2 linked regions of the Caballeronia sp. TF1N1 genome follow. Each later gene encodes a partner of the first gene's protein in a complex. Links are inferred from orthologs where the notes say so. Each region holds a gene or a part of one and is shown on either strand. Other genes may lie near its edges. The genes, in order: cgtA and ybiB.

Region 1 (10,675 bases):
GGCGGCAAGCAGTACAAAGTTGCCGTTGGCGAAAAATTGAAAGTAGAACAGATACCGGCAGACATTGACGCTGAAATCACGCTCGACCAGGTTCTCGCAGTAGGCGAAGGCGAATCGATTAAGTTCGGTGCGCCGCTGGTCAGTGGGGCTTCCGTCAAGGCTACCGTGGTCTCCCAAGGTCGTCATGCCAAAGTGACCATCTTCAAGATGCGTCGCCGGAAGCACTACCAAAAGCACGCTGGCCATCGCCAGAACTACACCGAACTGCGCATCGACGCGATCAACGCCTAAGGCGTGGTCGCATCGTTATCGTTACGCGGAAATCGGTTAAGGAGCTAATCAAATGGCACACAAAAAAGCAGGCGGGTCTTCCCGCAACGGCCGCGACTCAGAATCGAAACGCCTCGGCGTGAAGGTTTATGGCGGCCAGGCAATCAATGCAGGCGGCATCATCGTTCGCCAGCGCGGCACGCGCATGCACCCGGGTGAAAACGTCGGCATCGGCAAGGATCACACGCTGTTCGCGCTGGCCGACGGTCACGTCAAGTTCGTGACGAAGGGCGCAGCAAGAAAGCACACGGTCGTCGTCGTCCCGGCAGCTTAAGTTTTACTGCACGGGCTTCAGGACCGACAAAGGCCCCGCGAAGTTCGCGGGGCCTTTTGTTTTTTGGATGCGCGAAACGCCGCATCGCCAGGAATTCTTCATCACCATGGCTGGCGCACGTCAGTCACGGCAAAATAGTATCTCGACCGGAATTTGAGCTTCAATGCATGTTCCGGTCTTATCGAGCAGAAACACGGGACGGAGCAACGCATGAAGTTCATTGACGAAGCGAGAATTGAAGTCATCGCCGGCGACGGGGGAGATGGCAGCGCGTCGATGCGCCGCGAAAAATTCGTCCCGTTCGGCGGACCGGACGGCGGCGACGGCGGTCGCGGCGGCAGCGTCTACGCGGTTGCGGATCGCAATATCAATACGCTGATCGACTACCGGTTCTCGAAGAAGCATCAGGCGCGCAACGGCGAAAACGGTCGCGGCGCGGACTGCTACGGCAAAGGTGGCGACGACATCACGTTGCGCATGCCGGTCGGCACCATCATCACGGATCAGGACACGGGCGAACTCATCGCCGATCTGACCGAACACAATCAGCAGATTCTGATTGCCCAAGGCGGCTCGGGCGGCCTCGGCAATCTACATTTTAAGTCGAGCACGAACCGTGCGCCGCGTCAGAAGACCGACGGCAAGCCGGGCGAGCGCCGCATGCTCAAGCTCGAGCTGAAGGTGCTCGCGGATGTCGGTCTGCTCGGCATGCCGAACGCGGGGAAATCCACGTTTATCGCGTCGGTGTCGAACGCGCGGCCGAAGATCGCCGATTATCCCTTCACCACGCTTGCGCCGAATCTCGGCGTGGTGCGCGTGGGTCCGAGCAAGAGCTTCGTGATCGCGGACATTCCCGGCCTGATCGAAGGCGCGGCGGAAGGCGCGGGGCTTGGGCATCGCTTTCTGCGTCACTTGCAGCGCACGGGCGTGCTGCTGCATCTGGTCGATCTCGCCCCGTTCGATGAAAACGTCGATCCCGTTGCCGAGGCGAAGGCCATCGTCAACGAACTGCGCAAATACGACGAGTCGCTCTACGAAAAGCCGCGCTGGCTCGTGCTGAACAAGCTCGACATGGTGCCGGAAGACGAACGTCGCGCGCGTATCGACGACTTCGTCGAGCGTTTCGAATGGACCGGGCCGGTGTACGAGATTTCGGCGCTGACCGGTCAGGGTTGCGAGGCGCTCATCTACGCAATCTACGACTACATTTCGCAGAACTCGGACGCGTCGCGCGCGGCCGAGGCCGAGGATCTCGCGGCGGACGTGCGCTTTCGCGACACGCCTGTGAAAGAGCAAGCAGACAAAGACGTAGACGAAGAGTAACGACGCGGCCCGCCCGCGTGGGCCGCGACACCCGAGGAGAATGCGCACGATGCGTTCGGTCATCGCCGCTGCGAAGCGAATCGTAGTGAAAGTAGGGTCCAGCCTCGTTACAAACGACGGGCGCGGGCTCGATCATGCGGCAATCAATCGCTGGGCGGCGCAAATCGCGGCCTTGCGCGAGCAGGGCAAGGAAGTCGTGCTGGTGAGTTCCGGCGCGATCGCGGAGGGCATTCATCGGCTTGGATGGACCAAACGTCCGCGCGAAATCGACGAATTGCAGGCCGCCGCCGCCGTCGGGCAAATGGGGCTCGCGCAGGTCTACGAGAGCAGCTTCGGCGCGCACGGCATTCGCACCGCGCAGATTCTGCTGACGCACGCCGACCTGGCCGACCGCGAGCGCTATCTGAACGCGCGTTCCACTTTGCTCACGCTGCTGCGTCTGGGCGCGGTGCCGATCATCAACGAGAACGACACGGTCATCACCGACGAAATCAAGTTCGGCGACAACGACACGCTCGGCGCGCTCGTGGCGAATCTGATCGAAGGCGACGCGCTCGTCATTCTCACCGACCAACGCGGCCTCTTTACCGCCGATCCGCGCAAGGACCCGAGCGCGACGCTCGTCGAACAGGCGGACGCCGGCACGCCAGAACTCGAGGCCATGGCGGGCGGCGCGGGTTCGAGCCTCGGACGCGGGGGCATGCTGACGAAGATTCTCGCGGCGAAGCGCGCGGCGCATAGCGGCGCGAACACGGTGATCGCAAGCGGCCGCGAAGCCGATGTGCTCACGCGGCTCGCTTCCGGTGAGATGATCGGCACGCAACTCATCGCGCGTACGGCGCGCATTGCGGCGCGCAAGCAGTGGATGGCGGATCACCTTCAAATGCGCGGTCACGTGGTGATCGACAACGGCGCGGTTCAGAAGGTCACAGCCGAAGGCAAGAGCTTGCTGCCGATCGGCGTGATCGACGTGAAGGGCGCGTTCGATCGCGGCGAGGTCATCGCCTGTTTGGACGACGAAGGACGCGAAGTGGCGCGCGGTATCACGAATTACAGCAGTTCAGAAGCGCGGCTGATTCATCGGCGGCCGAGCGGCGAGATCGAAACGGTGCTCGGCTATATGCTGGAGCCGGAGTTGATTCACCGCGATAATCTGGTGCTCGTCTGAGACTTGATACGTAAAAGGCCCGCTTGAAAGCGGGCCTTTTCGCATGAGCGCACGTTCGACGCAACTCAACGTAACCCAACTTCAGCGCACGTTGATGGAACTCTGTGTGCGTTTGTACTGAATGTTGCTGGCGATCTGCTTGGCCGTGCCGACCGGCAGTTTGCTCGTGCAGAAATAATCCTGATACAGCGCCGCCTGATACGCATTCAATTCGCCATTTTCTATGCGGCGAAAGTCGAATGCGACCTCGCGATCCCAAGCCGTACCGTTATCGTTGATGCTCGCGTAGCGGCGCCATTCGTAGGTATCGCAGCGAATGCCTTCGTAATTCACATTGCGCGCGCCGCTCGGGCTCGTCGCGACGATCACGTAGCGAATGACGCCATCCTTGCCGACCGAAAGCGAAGTCTTGTCGACGGCGAAAATCAGCGGCGTATTCTGCGACACGTTGAACGCAAGCAGATTCGAGGCTTCGGGCAGCGGCGGAAGCGTATCGACCTTTTCCTCGGTCCACTCCGGCTTCTGGTCGAGCAGATAGGTGAAGACGCCATCGTCCTGTGTGGACGGGCCTTTGTTGCTGGAGCAGGCAGCGAGCGTGGCCAGCATGGCCACGGATACCGCAGCGGACAACGCAAATGAACCAATGGCTTTCAATTCGATCTTCCCGAAAACAGGTGCGCATACGGCAACAGCACGGCGAATTGCTCGCCGTGCCGTGCTCAGTGTCAAAGTAAAAGAAGAACCGCAGTGATCAGTCGCACGAAGACCGCTGCACGATGATATGCACTTCCTCGCTGATCGTGCATTCTGCCTGAACCTCGTTGCCAGCGACGGTTACAGCAGGTGCTTCGATCGTCATCGTCTGGACGACGCGTGGATAGCGCGGTCCGTGATGCGCGACGCGCTCGCCGCGTTCGACGCGGGAGTTGGTACGCCGCAAGAAGCGGGATAGCTCGGTCAGAGCCAGTTGATAAACGTCACGCTTGAACTCGATTACCGCATCCAGCGGGACCCAGTATTCGTTCCAGCGCCAGGCATCGAATTCCGGATGGTCCGTCGCGCGCAGGCAAATGTCACAGTCGCGTCCCACCATGCGCAGCAGAAACCAGATCTGTTTCTGTCCGCGATAATGTCCGCGCACTTCGCGCTTGATGAACTTATCCGGCACCTCATAACGCAGCCAGTCGCGCGTGCGACCGACGACCTTGACGTGCTCCGGAAGCAAGCCGGTTTCTTCGTGTAACTCCCGATACATCGCTTGCACAGGGGTCTCACCGTACTTGATGCCCCCTTGCGGAAACTGCCAGGAATGTTCACGCAGCCGCTTACCCCAAAACACTTCGTTGCGCGCGTTCAAGAGGATGATGCCGACGTTCGGGCGAAAGCCTTCACGATCCAGCATACAACCACCTTCGAATCCTTTAAAATTGCTTTGATTATAAACAGATAACGGGCACGGCGTATTGGAATCAACCCGCGGAACCGGCCTTCGTCATTAGCCCGGGTTCGAAGCACGCATAAGCGACTTTTTGCCAGAGCACTCCGCGTGCGGCAAAATCTTCTTCCGTTGGCCGAAGTAGCGCATCGACGCGCTGCCTCTGCTCCGTACAAAGCCGTCGTCCGTCCCGTCGTTCACACGTATCGCCAGTTTCGAGAGTCAGAGCTTTCGGAGCGCGTGGCGCATTTGGAAAACTTGAATGAAAGCATCCCGTTTCTTCATCGGCACCCTGAAAGAGGCGCCCTCCGAGGCCGAAATCGTCAGCCACAAGCTCATGATGCGCGCCGGCATGATCCGTCGCGTCGCGGGCGGCATTTACGATTACCTGCCAATTGGCCTGCGTTCGGTACGCAAGGTCGAGGCCATCGTGCGTGAAGAGATGAACCGCGCGGGCGCGCTCGAACTGCTGATGCCCGCCGTGCAGCCGGCCGAACTGTGGCAGGAATCGGGACGCTGGGAACAATACGGCCCCGAACTGCTGCGCTTCAAGGACCGTCACGACCGCGACTTCGTCATGGGCCCGACGCACGAGGAAGTGGTGACCGAGATCGCGCGCAGCGCAATCAAGAGCTATCGGCAGTTGCCGGTAAACTTCTATCAGGTGCAGACGAAGTTCCGCGATGAAATCCGCCCGCGCTTCGGCGTCATGCGTGGCCGCGAGTTCATCATGAAAGACGCGTATTCGTTCGATAAAGACACGGCCGGCCTCGCCGAGTCGTATCGGAAAATGTTCGATGCCTACGTGCGCATCTTCACGCGCATCGGCCTGGAGTTTCGCGCCGTCGCGGCGGACAACGGTTCGATTGGCGGCAGCGGCTCGCATGAATTTCACGTGATCGCCGAGACGGGCGAGGACGACATCGCGTATTGCCCGGCTTCGGATTTCGCGGCGAACGTCGAGGCTGCCGAAGGCGTGCCGCTCATCGCCACGCGCGCCGCGCCCGCCGAAGAGCTCAAAAAGACGCCGACGCCCGGCAAGGCGAAGTGCGAAGCCGTCGCCGAGTATCTCGGCATTCCGCTCGAGCGCACGATCAAGTCGATCATTCTCGCCACCGACAACGAAGGCGCCGAGCCGACCATCTGGCTTCTGATGCTGCGCGGCGACCATTCGTTGAACGACATCAAGACGGGCAAGTTGCCAGGCCTCAAGGGTTATCGCTTCGCGACGGAAGCGGAGATCGTCGAATGGTTCGGCACGCCGCCGGGCTATCTCGGCCCAATCGGCACGAAAAAGCCGGTGCGCGTGATCGCCGACAGCACGGTCGCGAACATGAGCGACTTCGTGGTCGGCTCGAACGAAGTGGATTTCCACACGACCGGCGTGAACTGGGGCCGCGATCTGCCCGAGCCGGAAGTCGCGGATATCCGCAACGTCGTCGCGGGCGATCCCTCGCCGGACGGTAAGGGCACGCTCGAAATCTGTCGCGGTATCGAAGTGGGCCACGTGTTCCAGCTTGGCACCAAGTACTCGGATTCGATGGGCGCGACCTTCCTCGACGAAAACGGCAAGCCGGCGCCCATGCAGATGGGCTGCTACGGCATCGGAATCACGCGTATTCTGGGCGCAGCCATCGAACAGAACTTCGACGACAAGGGCATCATCTGGCCGGAAGCCATTGCGCCTTTCGAAGTCGTGATCTGCCCGATGGGCTACGACCGCAGCGAAGCCGTGCGCGAGCAGGCCGACAAGCTCTACGCGACCTTGCAGGAAGCCGGCCTCGACGTAATTCTCGACGATCGCGGTGAGCGCCCGGGCGTGATGTTCGCGGACTGGGAGTTGATCGGCGTGCCGCATCGCATCGTCATTGGCGATCGCGGGCTCAAGGACGGCAAGCTGGAATATCAGGCGCGCCGCGATACCGAAGCCACGCTCGTGCCGGTGGACGAGGCAGCGGGCATGGTGACGGCCAAGATTCGTGAGGCGCTCGCGAAGTAACGTGCAATACAACTTCCTGTCGGCGACGATTCTGCTTCTGTTGATTACCGATCCGCTCGGCAATATTCCAATCTTCATCAACGCACTGCGCGGCGTCGCTATCGAGCGGCGCCGCGTCGTGATCTTGCGGGAAGTGGCGATTGCGTTCGTGATCCTGCTGGTGTTCATGCTGGCCGGCGACCGCTTCCTGCGCGCGATGAACTTGACGGATCTGTCGTTGCGTATCGGCGGCGGGATCGTGCTGTTTCTGATCGCGCTGCGGATGATCTTTCCGCATCCCGACGGCCCGATGGGCGGCGACTCGCGCGGCGGCGAACCGCTTATCGTGCCGCTCGCCATTCCCGCGCTTGCGGGACCGTCCGCGCTTGCCACTGTAATGCTGCTGACATCGCAAGCGCCGGGGAAGATGCTGGAATGGATCGGCGCGCTCACGGTCACCATGGTCGTGTGCGCCATCGTGCTCGTGCTGGCCGAGAAGATTCAACACTGGCTCGGCGAGCGCGCGGTGACGGCATTCGAGCGCTTGATGGGGCTCGTGCTCGTGGCCATTTCGGTCGAGATGATGCTCACGGGCATACGGACCTTCGTGCATCAGCTATGAAAAAAGCGGCCTCGGCCGCTTTTTTTCACTGACTACCGAACGAACGCTCATGCGCCTTCGGTTAGCGCGCGAATGGTTGGTAGATTCCGCCAATAACCCTTCGCGTCCATGCCGCAGCCGAACACATAACGGTCCGGCACTTCGAAGCCGCAGAAATCAGGACGCAGCGGTTTCGCCTTCGGGATGATCTTCTCGCACAGCACCGCCGACAAAAACTGCTTCGCGCCCATCGCCATGATGCGGTCGCGGATAGCAGCCATGGTTTCGCCTTCGTCAAGGATATCGTCGAGTACGAGCACCACGCGATCTTTCACCGATTCGGCCGGCGCCACGCGCCACTGCATTTCGCTGCCGCCCTTGATGGCGTTGCGATAGCGCGTCAGATGGATGTAATCGAACTCGAGCGGGAAGTCGAGATGCGGCAGCAGCATGCCGGTGAAAACGGCCGCGCCTCCCATGACCGAAAGCACGAGCGGAAAATCGTCGCTCGTTGCCGCCTTGATGGCTGCAGCCATGCGTTCGATCGATGCGTTGACGGCTTCGACCGAAACGATCTCTTCGGAGTGGCTGAAAATATGGAGAGCTTCTTCGCGATTCATAGAGGGAAGCGGGGAGGCGGACTACTTAGTGTGGAAAGAAACGGCGGCGTGCGCCCTATGATAAACCCGCGCTCCTCGCGGCGTTCGGCGCGAGCGCGGGCCTGTTCTGTCGCGCCTAGCGCATGCCGGGCATCATGCCCTTCATGCCGCGCATCATCTTTTGCAGGTTGCCGCCCTTGAGCTTCTTCATCATGCCGCGCATTTGCTCGTACTGGTTCAGCATGCGGTTGACTTCCTGCACATGCACGCCCGCGCCCGCCGCGATACGACGCTTGCGCGCGGCCTTGATGAGCTCGGGCTTCGCGCGTTCCTGAAGCGTCATGGAATTGATGATGCCTTCCATGCGGCGCATCTGCTTCTCGGCGTTGTTCATGTCCGCGCCTTGCGCCGCTTGCTGAAACTGCGCGGGCAGCTTGTCCATGAGCGAAGAGAGGCCGCCCATTTTCTTCATCTGCGAGAGCTGCGCCTTGAAGTCGTTCAGGTCGAAGTCGCCGCCTTTCTTGACCTTGTCGGCGAGTTGCTGCGCGGCTTGCGTGTCGACGCCGCGCTGCGCTTCCTCGACGAGCGCGAGAATGTCGCCCATGCCGAGAATCCGGTTCGCCATGCGATCCGGATGGAACACTTCGAGACCGTCGAGCTTTTCCGCGACGCCGACGAACTTGATCGGCTTGCCGGTGACATGACGCACGGAGAGCGCCGCGCCGCCGCGCGAGTCGCCGTCGAGTTTGGTGAGCACGACGCCGGTGAGCGGCAGGGCGTCGTTGAACGCCTTGGCGGTGTTGACCGCGTCCTGACCGAGCATGGCGTCGACGACGAAGAGCGTTTCGGCGGGCTTGAGCAGCGCGTGTAGCTCGCTGATCTCCTTCATCATGGCTTCGTCGATACCGAGACGGCCGGCCGTGTCGACGATCACAACGTCATGGTAGTGGCGCTTGGCCCAGTCGATTGCCGCGCGCGCGATATCCGCGGGCTTCTGATCCGGCTCGGACGGGAAGAAGTCCGCGCCGACCTGCTCGGTCACCGTCTGCAACTGACGAATAGCCGCCGGACGATACACGTCGACAGAAACCGTCAGCACCTTCTTCTTGCTCTTTTCGCGCAGCAGCTTGGCGAGCTTGCCGGTGGTCGTGGTCTTGCCCGCGCCCTGCAAGCCGGCCATGAGGATGACGGCGGGCGGCGTGACCGCGAGATTCAGTTCGGCGGCCTTGCCTTCGTAGTCGCCGCCGATCACGGCAGTCAGTTCGCGCTGCACGACGCCGACGAGCGCCTGGCCCGGCGAAAGGCTCGACAGGACTTCCTCGCCGAGCGCCTTTTCCTTCACCTTGGCGATGAATTCGCGCACGACCGGCAGCGCCACGTCTGCTTCGAGAAGCGCGAGACGCACTTCACGCAGCATCTCCTGCGTGTTGGCCTCGGTGAGGCGGGCCTCGCCGCGCAGCGTCTTGACGACGCGCGCCATCCGTTGAGTGAGGTTGTCGAGCATGGGGAGCGCTATAGAATGCGGCCCAGAATTCACAGTGACATGGCGCGCTCACCGCGCTGCGCACTATGCTGGCGCAAGGGTGAAGGCGTCGCGGAACCGGGGCCTAGTGTAAACTTCGAACATGGATATTGTACTGTATGCCCTCACTGCGCTTCTCTACGGCGGACTAGCCGTGGCGGGGTGGCGCGCGCATCGTCATACCGCCGTCGAACCGGCGCTGGCGGGCGTGCCTGCGGGCGTAGGCTCGATGACATCGACGTCGCGCGCATCGGGCATGAGCGGTGTCGGGCGCGCTTTATTATTAGTGGCATTGCTGGTGCACGGCGTTCTGCTGCACACCACCATCTTTCCGCAGAACGCGATGATCTTCGGCTTCGCGTTCGCGCTCTCGGCCATGTTCTGGCTGGGCGCGGGCATCTACTGGATCGAAAGCTTCTTCTTTCCGCTCGACGGCCTGCGTCTGCTCGTGTTGCCGCTCGCTTGCGTGGCGTCCTTGCTGCCGCTTCTGTTCGGCGGCGTGCGCGTGCTCTCGTATTCCGCCGCGCCAATGTTCAAGCTGCATTTTCTGATCGCCAATATCGCTTATGGGCTGTTCGCCATCGCGGCGCTGCATGCGGTGCTCATGTTGCTGCTCGAGCGCCGGCTGCAGCGCATGCGCGGTCTCAACACGCGTCATGCGGCCAATGGCGGCTGGCTCGCGAGCTGGCTCGATACCTTGCCGCCGCTGCTTACACTCGAAAAGCTGCTGTTCAGATTGATCGCGGCTGGCTTCGTGCTGCTTACGCTGACGCTGGTGTCGGGCATCGCGTTCAACGAGCAGCTGGTCGATCGCGCGCTGCGTCTCGATCACAAGACCGTGTTCGCGTTCCTTTCCTGGGTGATGTTCGGCGCACTGCTGACCGCGCGACGCGTTTCCGGCTGGCGCGGACGCGCTGCCTTGCGCTGGGTGCTCGCTTCGTTCGTCGCGTTGCTGCTGGCTTACGTGGGCAGCCGGTTCGTCTTCGAAGTGCTGCTGCATCGCGCAGTGGTGTGAGCGCGGCATTTCCAACCTGTTCAAGTCGATGCGAAACTTCATTCTTCTGATCGCGCTCTTCTTCGTGACCCAATGGCTCCTGAAGAAACTGCGCCGCGCCAACGAGCGCGCTCAAGCCGATGCGCGTTCGTCGGCGGGAAGCGGCGCGCCGGGTTCATCGGGCGCTGCGGGTGCTGCGGGTGCCACTGGTGCGCGTCGCACGCGTGGCGGCGCCGCTGCGAGCGATGCTCCGCAGCTCACCGATCCGCTCATCCGCTGCGTGCAATGCGGCGTGCATACGCCACGCAGCGAGTCGATCGTGGTGGCGGGACAGCGCTTTTGTTGCGATGAACACGCGCGACGTCATGCCGCGAGCCCGCGAGGGCGCGACGCGCGTTGAGCCTTCGGTGCCGAAACGAACATGCGCCGCCTCACGTCGAGGATGTCTTGC
Region 2 (8,913 bases), 2.3 Mb from region 1 along the record:
ATCATGCCGCCGCCCGAGCCCGATCCGGCCGCGCGCAAGTCCTGGCTCGCGCGTCTGCGCAATGGGTTATCGAAGACGAGCACGAGCCTCACGGGAATCTTCGTCGGCGCGAAGATCGACGAAGATCTCTACGAGGAGCTCGAAGCCGCGCTTATGATGTCCGACGCGGGCGTCGATGCCACCGAATATCTGCTTGAATCCTTGCGCGAAAAAGTGCGCGCCGAGCGTTTGACGGACGCCACGCAAGTGAAGGCCGCACTGCGCGTGCTCTTGATCGACTTGCTGCGTCCGCTCGAAAAGTCGCTGATGCTCGGCCGCGCCCAACCGCTCGTGATGATGATCGCGGGTGTGAACGGCGTCGGCAAGACGACGAGCATCGGCAAGCTGGCGAAGCATCTGCAGCATTTCAATCAGTCGGTGCTGCTCGCCGCCGGGGACACGTTCCGCGCCGCCGCGCGCGAACAGCTCACGGTCTGGGGCGAGCGCAACAACGTGATGGTGATCGCGCAGGAAAGCGGCGACGCGGCCGCCGTCATCTTCGACGCCGTGGGCGCTGCCCGCGCGCGCAAGATCGACGTGATGATGGCCGACACCGCCGGCCGCCTGCCGACGCAGTTGCATTTGATGGAAGAACTGCGCAAGGTGCGCCGAGTGATCGCCAAGGCGATGCCCGACGCGCCCCACGAAGTGCTGCTCGTGATCGATGCCAACACGGGACAGAACGCCCTCGCGCAAGTGAAGGCTTTCGACGATGCGCTCGGCTTGACGGGTCTTATCGTGACCAAGCTGGACGGCACGGCGAAAGGTGGCATTCTCGCGGCTATCGCGCGTCAGCGGCCGATTCCGGTGTATTTCATCGGCGTTGGAGAAAAGGTCGAGGATTTGCAGCCGTTCAGCGCGGAGGAGTTCGCGGACGCGTTGTTGGGGTGAGGTGTGGCGCAGATGAGATTCGATGAGATCGGCGTTAATCTTATCAATCTTATCAAGCCGATGATAAGATTAAGCTATTCTTATCATCGGCGCCGTTATGATCGACCAATCGCTTCTTCTAGCCATCGTCCAGTGCGTAGCGCAACGCATCGAGGCGGGTGATCCCGGTGTTTCTGCTGGCGTCATCGAGGCAAGCATCGGGCCGTGGTCCAGACCGACAGTCAACCGCGCTCTGGCCCGGCTGGTCGCGAAAGGCTCACTGGAGCGACAAGGCGCGGGAAGGTCGACCATCTATCGAACGACCAATTCTTCGTCGTTGGTCGAGGTGCAAGAGGAGCTCCGCGGGCCTGCCGGTACACGCTATCGTGCGTTGGATGACGAAGCGCGGAATCTGATTGCCGCGCTGTCGGCTCCGCTGGGAATGCGACAACCTGTCTCCTATCAACGCTCATTTGTCGATGCTTATCGGCCGAATTTCGGCGGTCTACTGCCCGCCGCTCTAGCCGAAGATCTGTATTCAAAAGGCAAGTCGCAGGATCAACAGCCTGCCGGAACATATGCGCGAAAAGTTTTGGAACAACTGCTCATCGACTTGTCATGGTCGTCATCGCGACTCGAAGGCAATCAGAAGACCCTGCTAGATACGCGAGAACTGTTCGAAAGGGGACGAACGGAAACCGATGACCGCGACGCGACCATGCTTTTGAATCACAAGGAAGCGATCGAATTCATGGTCGATGCGGTTCCCACCGAAGGCATGACGGTGCCTGTCGTTCGAAATTTGCAGAGTCTGCTCATGCGCGATCTTCTGCCGGATGCAGCCGATCTCGGTGCTATCCGAAGCAAGATCGTTAGCATTCATGGGTCGGTGTACATGCCGAGTCAGGTGCCGAAGCTGCTCGAAGAGATGCTTTCGCAAATCATCGATAAAGCGACTCGAATCCATAATCCTGTGGAAGCAGCGTTTTTCGTTTGGGTGAATCTCGTGTATCTGCAGCCTTTCGTCGAAGGGAACAAGCGCACTAGTCGCCTGAGCGCAAATATGCCGCTCATGTTGTCGAATTGCGCACCCTTGTCCTTCCTCGACGTCGAGCAAAGCGATTACGCGCTGGCGATGATAGGCGTCTACGAGCGACTCGACGTCACTTTGGCAATCGATTTGTTCGAGTGGACCTACCGCCGCTCGATCGATAAATATCAGGTCATCGTCGAGTCCATGAGCGGCCCAGACCCGTTGAGAGCCCGCTATCGTGAGCAGCTTGGTGAAGCGATTCGACAGATCGTGTTTTTCGGTTCTACCTTGAATCAGGCAGTCGAAGGCGCAGGCTTATCCGAAACCGATATGGCCGCTTTCAACGGAATGCTCAGGACAGAACTCGAGCACCTCGAAGCGTTCAACTGTGCAAGATATCGTCTCCCGATGATCAAGACACAGGAATGGATAGACAAAGGACGCCGCTTCTAGCGTCGGCTTGCTTCATGGCGCGCTGGACTCTTCACCGCGCCACCACCAACGTCCCCGCAATCCACCACATCACGCAGCCGACGATCACATCCAGCACGCGCCACGACACGTCTTTCTCGAACCACGGTTTTAGCAACCGCGCGCCGTACCCCAGCGCCGTGAACCAGACGACCGACGAACACATCGCGCCCGCCGCGAACCACGCGTTTCCCGGCCACGCATAGCGCGCCCCGATTCCGCCCAGCAGCACCACGGTATCCAAATAAACATGCGGATTGAGCAGCGACAACGCAAAAACCGTTGCCGCCGCGCCAGCCGCCGTCTGCGAATCGCGCTCCGAGGCATTCAAATGTCCCGGCCCGCGCCACGCCGCGAGAAACGCCCGCACGCCGTAGAGAAAGACGAAAGCCGCGCCCGCCCAGCGAATCACGTCGAGTAGAACCGGTGCGCGCTGGATCAGCGCGCCCATTCCGCCAATGCCAAGCCCGATCAACATGACGTCGATAGCCGCGCAGATCGCCACGACAATTCCCACGTGCTGGCGTTTCAGCCCCTGCCGCAACACGAACGCGTTCTGCGCGCCGATCGCGACGATCAGACTCGCGCCCAAACCCGCGCCCGACAGATAACTCGACAGCGCACCCGCCGGAATCACTGCCGTCATTCGGCGTCCGGTTGCTGGCCAGGCGCGGCGCGCGCAAAGGCGTCGATCTGGCCGGCGTGATCGGCAATGCGCGTGATCGTCGGATACGCATTCAGATCGATACCGAAGCGTCGCGCATTGAACACCTGCGGCACGATGCACAAATCGGCGACGGTCGGGGTATCGCCGAAAGTGAGCGCGCCGACGCGCTCGTCGCGCGCCAGCCGCTTCTCAAGCGACTCGAACCCCGCCTCCACCCAGTGCCGGTACCAGGCGTCCTTCACGTCATCAGGCGTCTTCACTTCGTGCTTGAGGTATTTGAGCACGCGCAGATTGTCGAGCGGATGAATCTCGCACGCGACCTGCAGCGCGACCGAACGCACGAACGCGCGATCCACCGGGCGCTCGGGCAACAGCGGCGGCTGCGGATGCGTCTCCTCCAGATACTCGATGATCGAGAGCGACTGCGTGAGCACGTCAGCGCCATCGACGAGCGTCGGCACGATGCCGTCCGGATTGAGCGCGCGGTATTCGGGCTTCAGTTGCTGACCGCCTTCGCGCAGCAGATGAACGCCCTCGTACTCGTAGCCGAGCCCCTTCAGATTCAACGCGATACGCACCCGATACGCCGCCGAGCTGCGAAAGTAGCTATAGAGCTTCACGGGCGAGCCTCAAACCACGCGCACGGAGAAATCGCCGATACCTTCCACGCCACCCTTGAGCAGATCGCCCTTCACCACCGCGCCGACGCCTTCGGGCGTGCCGGTGAAAATGAGATCGCCAGGGAAGAGTTCGAAAAGCGTGGAAAGGTAAGCCACCGTCTCGCCGACCGACCAGATCAGCTGCGAGATGTCGGAGCGCTGCTTTTCCTCGCCGTTGACGGTCAGCCAGATCGCGCTTTTTTCCAGATGCCCGACTTTCGATACCGGATGAATCGGACCGATGGGCGCGGAGCGGTCGAAACCCTTCGCGGTATCCCACGGGCGCCCCATTTTCTTTGCTTCGGCTTGCAAGTCGCGACGCGTCATGTCGAGGCCGAGCGCGTAACCGTAGACGTAATCGAGCGCCTCGTCGGCGGGAATGTCCTTGCCCTGCTTGCCGATAGCGGCGACGAGTTCCATCTCGAAGTGCAGGTTTTTCGTCTGCGACGGATACGGAAACTCGCCCGTGGCTCCCGGCGCGACATACAGCACGGCATCGGCGGGCTTGCTGAAGAAGAACGGCGGTTCGCGGTCTGGGTCGTGGCCCATTTCACGCGCGTGCGCTTCGTAATTGCGGCCGACGCAGTAAATGCGGCGCACCGGGAATTGCACGCTCGAACCGTCGACTGGCACCGCCGCTGCGGGCGCCGGAGGAAACACGTAACTCATTCCGCTCTCCTTTTGCTGTTTTCTGGGTTGCCGCCTCGTTCGGTGGGAACGCGCGGCGAGAGAGCGAGTGTAACGCGCGAGGCCGAATCGTGGCGGCGCTTGTCCGGCGGGCTTTCGCGGGCATTCGCGTGCTTTCGCCGAGCCGACAGCGGGCTTACCGGCGCGAACGGATTCGGCGTTGGCAACTTGCCAGCATCGCTTAAATGCGATACTGAAGGTCTATCCCGCTCCTTCGAACTCGCGTGCCGCATCGCTCACGAACTTGAACATCGAGCCTGCGGCCCGCGCAAGCCGCCAATGACAGAGACAGAAACCCCCGCCAACCATTTTGCCTGCGCACGCTACATCAAGGAAATCGGCCGCGGGCCGAACGGCGCGCGCGCATTGTCCCGCGACGACACCTACGCGCTCTACGAAGCCATGCTCGACGGCCGCGTGTCCGATATCGAACTCGGCGCCGTGCTGCTCGCTTATCGCGTGAAGGGCGAGACATCAGCCGAACTCGCCGCGATGCTTGCCGCCGCGCATCGCTCGTTCGAGCCGCTGCACGTGCAGGAAGGCCGCGAGCATGCGCGGCCCGTGTCGATTCCAAGTTACAACGGCGCGCGCAAGCAGCCCAATCTCACGCCGCTCCTGTCGCTTTTGCTCGCGCGCGAAGGCGTGCCGGTGCTGGTGCATGGTGTCGTCGACGATCCCGGCCGCGTGACGAGCGCCGCGATTTTCGGCGAACTCGGCATTCCGCACGCGGCTTCCCGCGACGAAATCGAGGATAGTCTCGCGTCCCGCCGGCTCGCGTTCGCGCCGATCGCCTCGCTCGCGCCGAAGCTCGCGCGGCTTTTGAAACTGCGCCGCGTGATGGGCGTGCGCAATTCGACGCACACGCTCGTGAAGATTCTTCAGCCGTTCGCCGATCCGGGCTTGCGGCTCGTGAACTACACGCATCCGGAATATCGCGAAAGCCTGACCGGGCTTTTCACCGAGCATCCGGACGCCGCTGCCGGCGGTGCGCTGCTCGCGCGCGGCACGGAAGGCGAAGCGGTGGCAGACACGCGCCGGCAAGTCCAGGTCGACTGGTTCCACGACGGCCACGCGGAAACGCTGATTTCGCCCGAACATTCGCAACCGGATGCGCCGCCCATCGATTTGCCCGAATCGCTCGATGCCGCGATTACCGCGCGCTGGATCGAAAGCGTGATGCGCGGCGACGTGCCCGTGCCGCCCGCCATCGCGCGTCAGGTGGAAGTCATCGCCGGGATCGTGCGAAAGCCGGTCTGAGTGCGCCGGATTCGGCTTGTGCCGATTGCAAAAAGATTCAGCACGTATTTGACACGATCTTAAGCAGTGGTTTAGAGTGCAAATATGCGTCTCACCCAGTCTTCCTCCCTCCGAATTATTTCGGGCCGCCTAGCGCGGCCCCTATCGCTACGTCTAGCGTAAATCGCCAGGCGTAGCGCCTCGCGTCGTCAAGACGCGCGGTCCTGCCAGTAGTTCTCGTAGTTCCTTCCTTACCACTTGTAGTCGTCAGCTTTTCGGCTCGCTCATCCCGCGAACTGAAAACGCGAGGGTCAAATGCACGCTGCTTCGCGCACGTTCACGTTGGTCGCAGGCGTCACCATCGCCGGGACGCAACGTGTACGCTCGCCAGGCGCTGTCTCACGTGCATCGCGCCATTGCCGGCCAGCCGCCGGTCAAGGCATCTCTTGCAGACGCTACGCAAACTGTCCGAAGAGAGATCGACGATCATGATGCCGAACCCCGCCGAGAAATACCGCCCGTTTCCGCAAGTCCGCCTGAATGGCCGCCGCTGGCCGAACCGCACGATCGAAAAAGCGCCCATCTGGATGAGCACCGATCTGCGCGACGGCAACCAGTCGCTCATCGAGCCGATGAGCATCGCCGCGAAGCTCGAATTCTTCGAGATGCTGGTGGCAACGGGCTTTAAGGAAATCGAGGTGGGGTTTCCGTCGGCATCGCAGACGGATTTCGATTTCGTGCGCAAGTTGATCGACGAAAAGCGCATCCCGGACGACGTGACGATCGAAGTGCTGGTGCAATCGCGCCGCGAATTGATCGAGCGCACGTTCGAGGCAGCGGAGGGCGCGAGCAAGGTGATCGTGCACTTGTACAACGCGATCGCGCCGTCGTTCCGGCGCATCGTGTTCAATCAGTCGCAGGAAGAAGTGAAGGCGCTGGCGGTGGAAGGCACGCGCATCATCAAGGAATGCGCCGATGCACGGCCGCAGACGCGCTGGACCTACCAGTACTCGCCCGAGACCTTCAGCATGACGGAGTTGCCGTTCGCGCGTGAAGTCTGCGACGCCGTCGCGCAAATGTGGCGTCCGACGCCCGATCACAAGATGATCGTCAATTTGCCGGCCACCGTGGAAGCCGCGACGCCGAACGTATTCGCCGATCAGGTCGAATGGATGGACCGCAATCTCGGTTATCGCGACAGCATCGTGCTTTCGGTGCATCCGCATAACGATCGCGGGACGGCGGTCGCGGCCGCGGAGCTCGCGGTGCTCGCGGGCGCGGAACGCGTCGAAGGTTGTCTTTTCGGCAACGGCGAGCGCACGGGCAACGTCGATCTCGTCACGCTTGCGCTCAATCTCTACACGCAGGGCGTCGATCCGGGCCTCGATTTCTCCGATATCGACTCGGTGCGTCGCGTCGTCGAGCGCTGCAATCAGTTGCCGGTGCATCCGCGTCATCCGTATGCGGGCGATCTTGTTTTCACGGCGTTTTCGGGCTCGCATCAGGACGCCATCCGCAAGGGTTTTGCGCAGCGTCAGCCGGGCACGGTCTGGGAAGTGCCGTATTTGCCGATCGATCCCGCCGATCTCGGTCGCAGCTACGACGCCGTGATCCGCGTGAACAGCCAGTCCGGCAAGGGTGGCGCGACTTATCTGCTCGAACGCGGGCTCGGCTTCACGCCGCCGCGCCGCGTGCAGATCGAGTTCAGCCACGCCGTGCAAAGACTCGCGGACACCTCAGGCGAGGAAGTCACCGGTGACGCAATCTGCACACTCTTCAAGCAGGAATATTTCGACGCGGGCGGCGTGGTCGCGCGCGTCGATGCGGCGACGCTCTCCGTGTTCGGGCGCAACGTCGCGGTGCCGCCGGCGTCAGGCGCGACGAGCGGCGATGTCTACGCGCAAGCCGTGGCGGCGTGTTTCGATGTATCGGCAAACGTGAGCTGGTTCGAAACGGCGGTAACGGCGAGCGGCGATACGGCCGTCTTCGTAGGCTGCCGCGTCGGCGACGAGCCGTTGCGCTTCGGCGTCGCGGTGCACGCGAATCCGGCGTTGGCTGTCGTGGATGCGGTCGTCAGTGCGGTGAATCGGTCGAAACCCTTGGGCCGTCAGGCAGAGCGGCAAGACGAAGCGGTCGAGGCTTGAGGCCTCGACGTCGCGCGCGGCGGCTACTCCAGCGCCACGCGCGTCGCCTGCAAGGCTAGCAGCAGCCATTGTCCGTCGGTCTGAACGTGAACCGCGGTGTAGGCAATGGGAAACAGCAGCGCGCCGTTTTTCGATTCCATCTCGATCAGCACCCGTCCCGAGACGAGGCACGTGTCCTTGCCGGCGACGATCACGTCCTGCGACTGGATCTCGATCTGCCGATAGCGGCGTCGACCAGCGGTGATCGCGTCGATGAACTGGCGCTTCGTCTCGCGCTTGCCGTTCGTGTGAACGTAGCTGACGTTCTCGGCTAGAAGCGCATCCAGAGCCGGGCCGTCGCTGTCGACCATCGCCCGGAAGCGATCGCGCTCGAGGCCTCGAATGGCCTCCATGGATTTTGCCGGCATCTGTCGGTTCCCCTTGTGTCGAGAAACCGATGCGCCGGCGCCCCGTCAGAAGTTGTATTGCAGATATAGCTGGCTGAAATTTATACCAGGATTCGGCTCTTTGATACTGGCGTTCGACAGATGCTGAAACCGGAAGCCCGCCTGATAGTTCTGCTTCTCGCCGAAGATCGCACCGACGCCGACCATATCCGCGAACTGGAACGCGGACGACACCGTGAAATCCGTCGTGATTCGCGTATGCGACAGAAGCCGCACGCCGACGCCCGCTTCAATGAACGGCCGGATATATCCCGAACTCTTCACGAAGCGCAGAACCGGCGTCACACCGAATTCCCAGATGTTCGGGTGCACGGCGTTGCTTTCCTGCGAGTGCCAGTAGGCGACGTGACCTTCGCCGAGCAAGGTGAAGTGAAAGCCGCCGATTTCCCACCAGGTCAGATTCGGGTCCCATACGAAGCCGAGATCCGCCTTTTTGATGTCGCGATCGGCCACGCCGCCCGCGATTTGCAAACCAAAGCGGTCGGCATGCGCTGCCGCCGACGTGACTCCTAGCAACAGGGCAATTGCGCCATGGGACAACAGATGACGCCAAGGGCCTTTATTTTTCTGCATGGACACCCCATCTGTGGGATTGACGAGTCGAGCCGCCAAGCGGGCTTCGCGCATTGTAGATTCATCGTCTCATAATTGCACGAATGAT

The links.
Region 2: the proteins of cgtA (region 1) and ybiB are in contact, whole or in part, in a crystal structure (PDB 8BFT), measured with the Escherichia coli proteins. The link is inferred for Caballeronia sp. TF1N1 from one-to-one orthologs.

What each region holds. Positions count from the first base shown.
Region 1 is NZ_CP084626.1:2,476,361-2,487,035, reverse strand. What follows is about bases 1-2,870. They hold cgtA (Obg family GTPase CgtA), read left to right. Parts: upstream 1-814; coding sequence 815-1,927; downstream 1,928-2,870. Other genes in these bases: proB (glutamate 5-kinase), read left to right, coding at 1,977-2,870; rpmA (50S ribosomal protein L27), read left to right, coding at 344-604; rplU (50S ribosomal protein L21), read left to right, coding at 1-291. Also shown: more of proB, read left to right, coding at 2,871-3,095; LDZ28_RS11545 (CNP1-like family protein), read right to left, coding at 3,177-3,740; LDZ28_RS11540 (hypothetical protein), read left to right, coding at 3,700-3,846; LDZ28_RS11535 (RNA pyrophosphohydrolase), read right to left, coding at 3,847-4,497; LDZ28_RS11530 (proline--tRNA ligase), read left to right, coding at 4,793-6,529; LDZ28_RS11525 (MarC family protein), read left to right, coding at 6,531-7,130; LDZ28_RS11520 (hypoxanthine-guanine phosphoribosyltransferase), read right to left, coding at 7,178-7,729; ffh (signal recognition particle protein), read right to left, coding at 7,845-9,212; LDZ28_RS11510 (inner membrane protein YpjD), read left to right, coding at 9,334-10,245; LDZ28_RS11505 (PP0621 family protein), read left to right, coding at 10,274-10,624. UniProt on the Escherichia coli protein: An essential GTPase which binds GTP, GDP and possibly (p)ppGpp with moderate affinity, with high nucleotide exchange rates and a fairly low GTP hydrolysis rate.
Region 2 is NZ_CP084626.1:218,488-227,400, reverse strand. What follows is about bases 3,859-6,694. They hold ybiB (DNA-binding protein YbiB), read left to right. Parts: upstream 3,859-4,705; coding sequence 4,706-5,683; downstream 5,684-6,694. Other genes in these bases: leuA (2-isopropylmalate synthase), read left to right, coding at 6,151-6,694; LDZ28_RS01080 (fumarylacetoacetate hydrolase family protein), read right to left, coding at 3,859-4,408. Also shown: signal recognition particle-docking protein FtsY, read left to right, coding at 1-930; LDZ28_RS01095 (Fic family protein), read left to right, coding at 1,028-2,395; LDZ28_RS01090 (LysE/ArgO family amino acid transporter), read right to left, coding at 2,427-3,059; maiA (maleylacetoacetate isomerase), read right to left, coding at 3,056-3,700; more of LDZ28_RS01080, read right to left, coding at 3,710-3,858; more of leuA, read left to right, coding at 6,695-7,806; LDZ28_RS01065 (nuclear transport factor 2 family protein), read right to left, coding at 7,830-8,213; LDZ28_RS01060 (acyloxyacyl hydrolase), read right to left, coding at 8,259-8,825.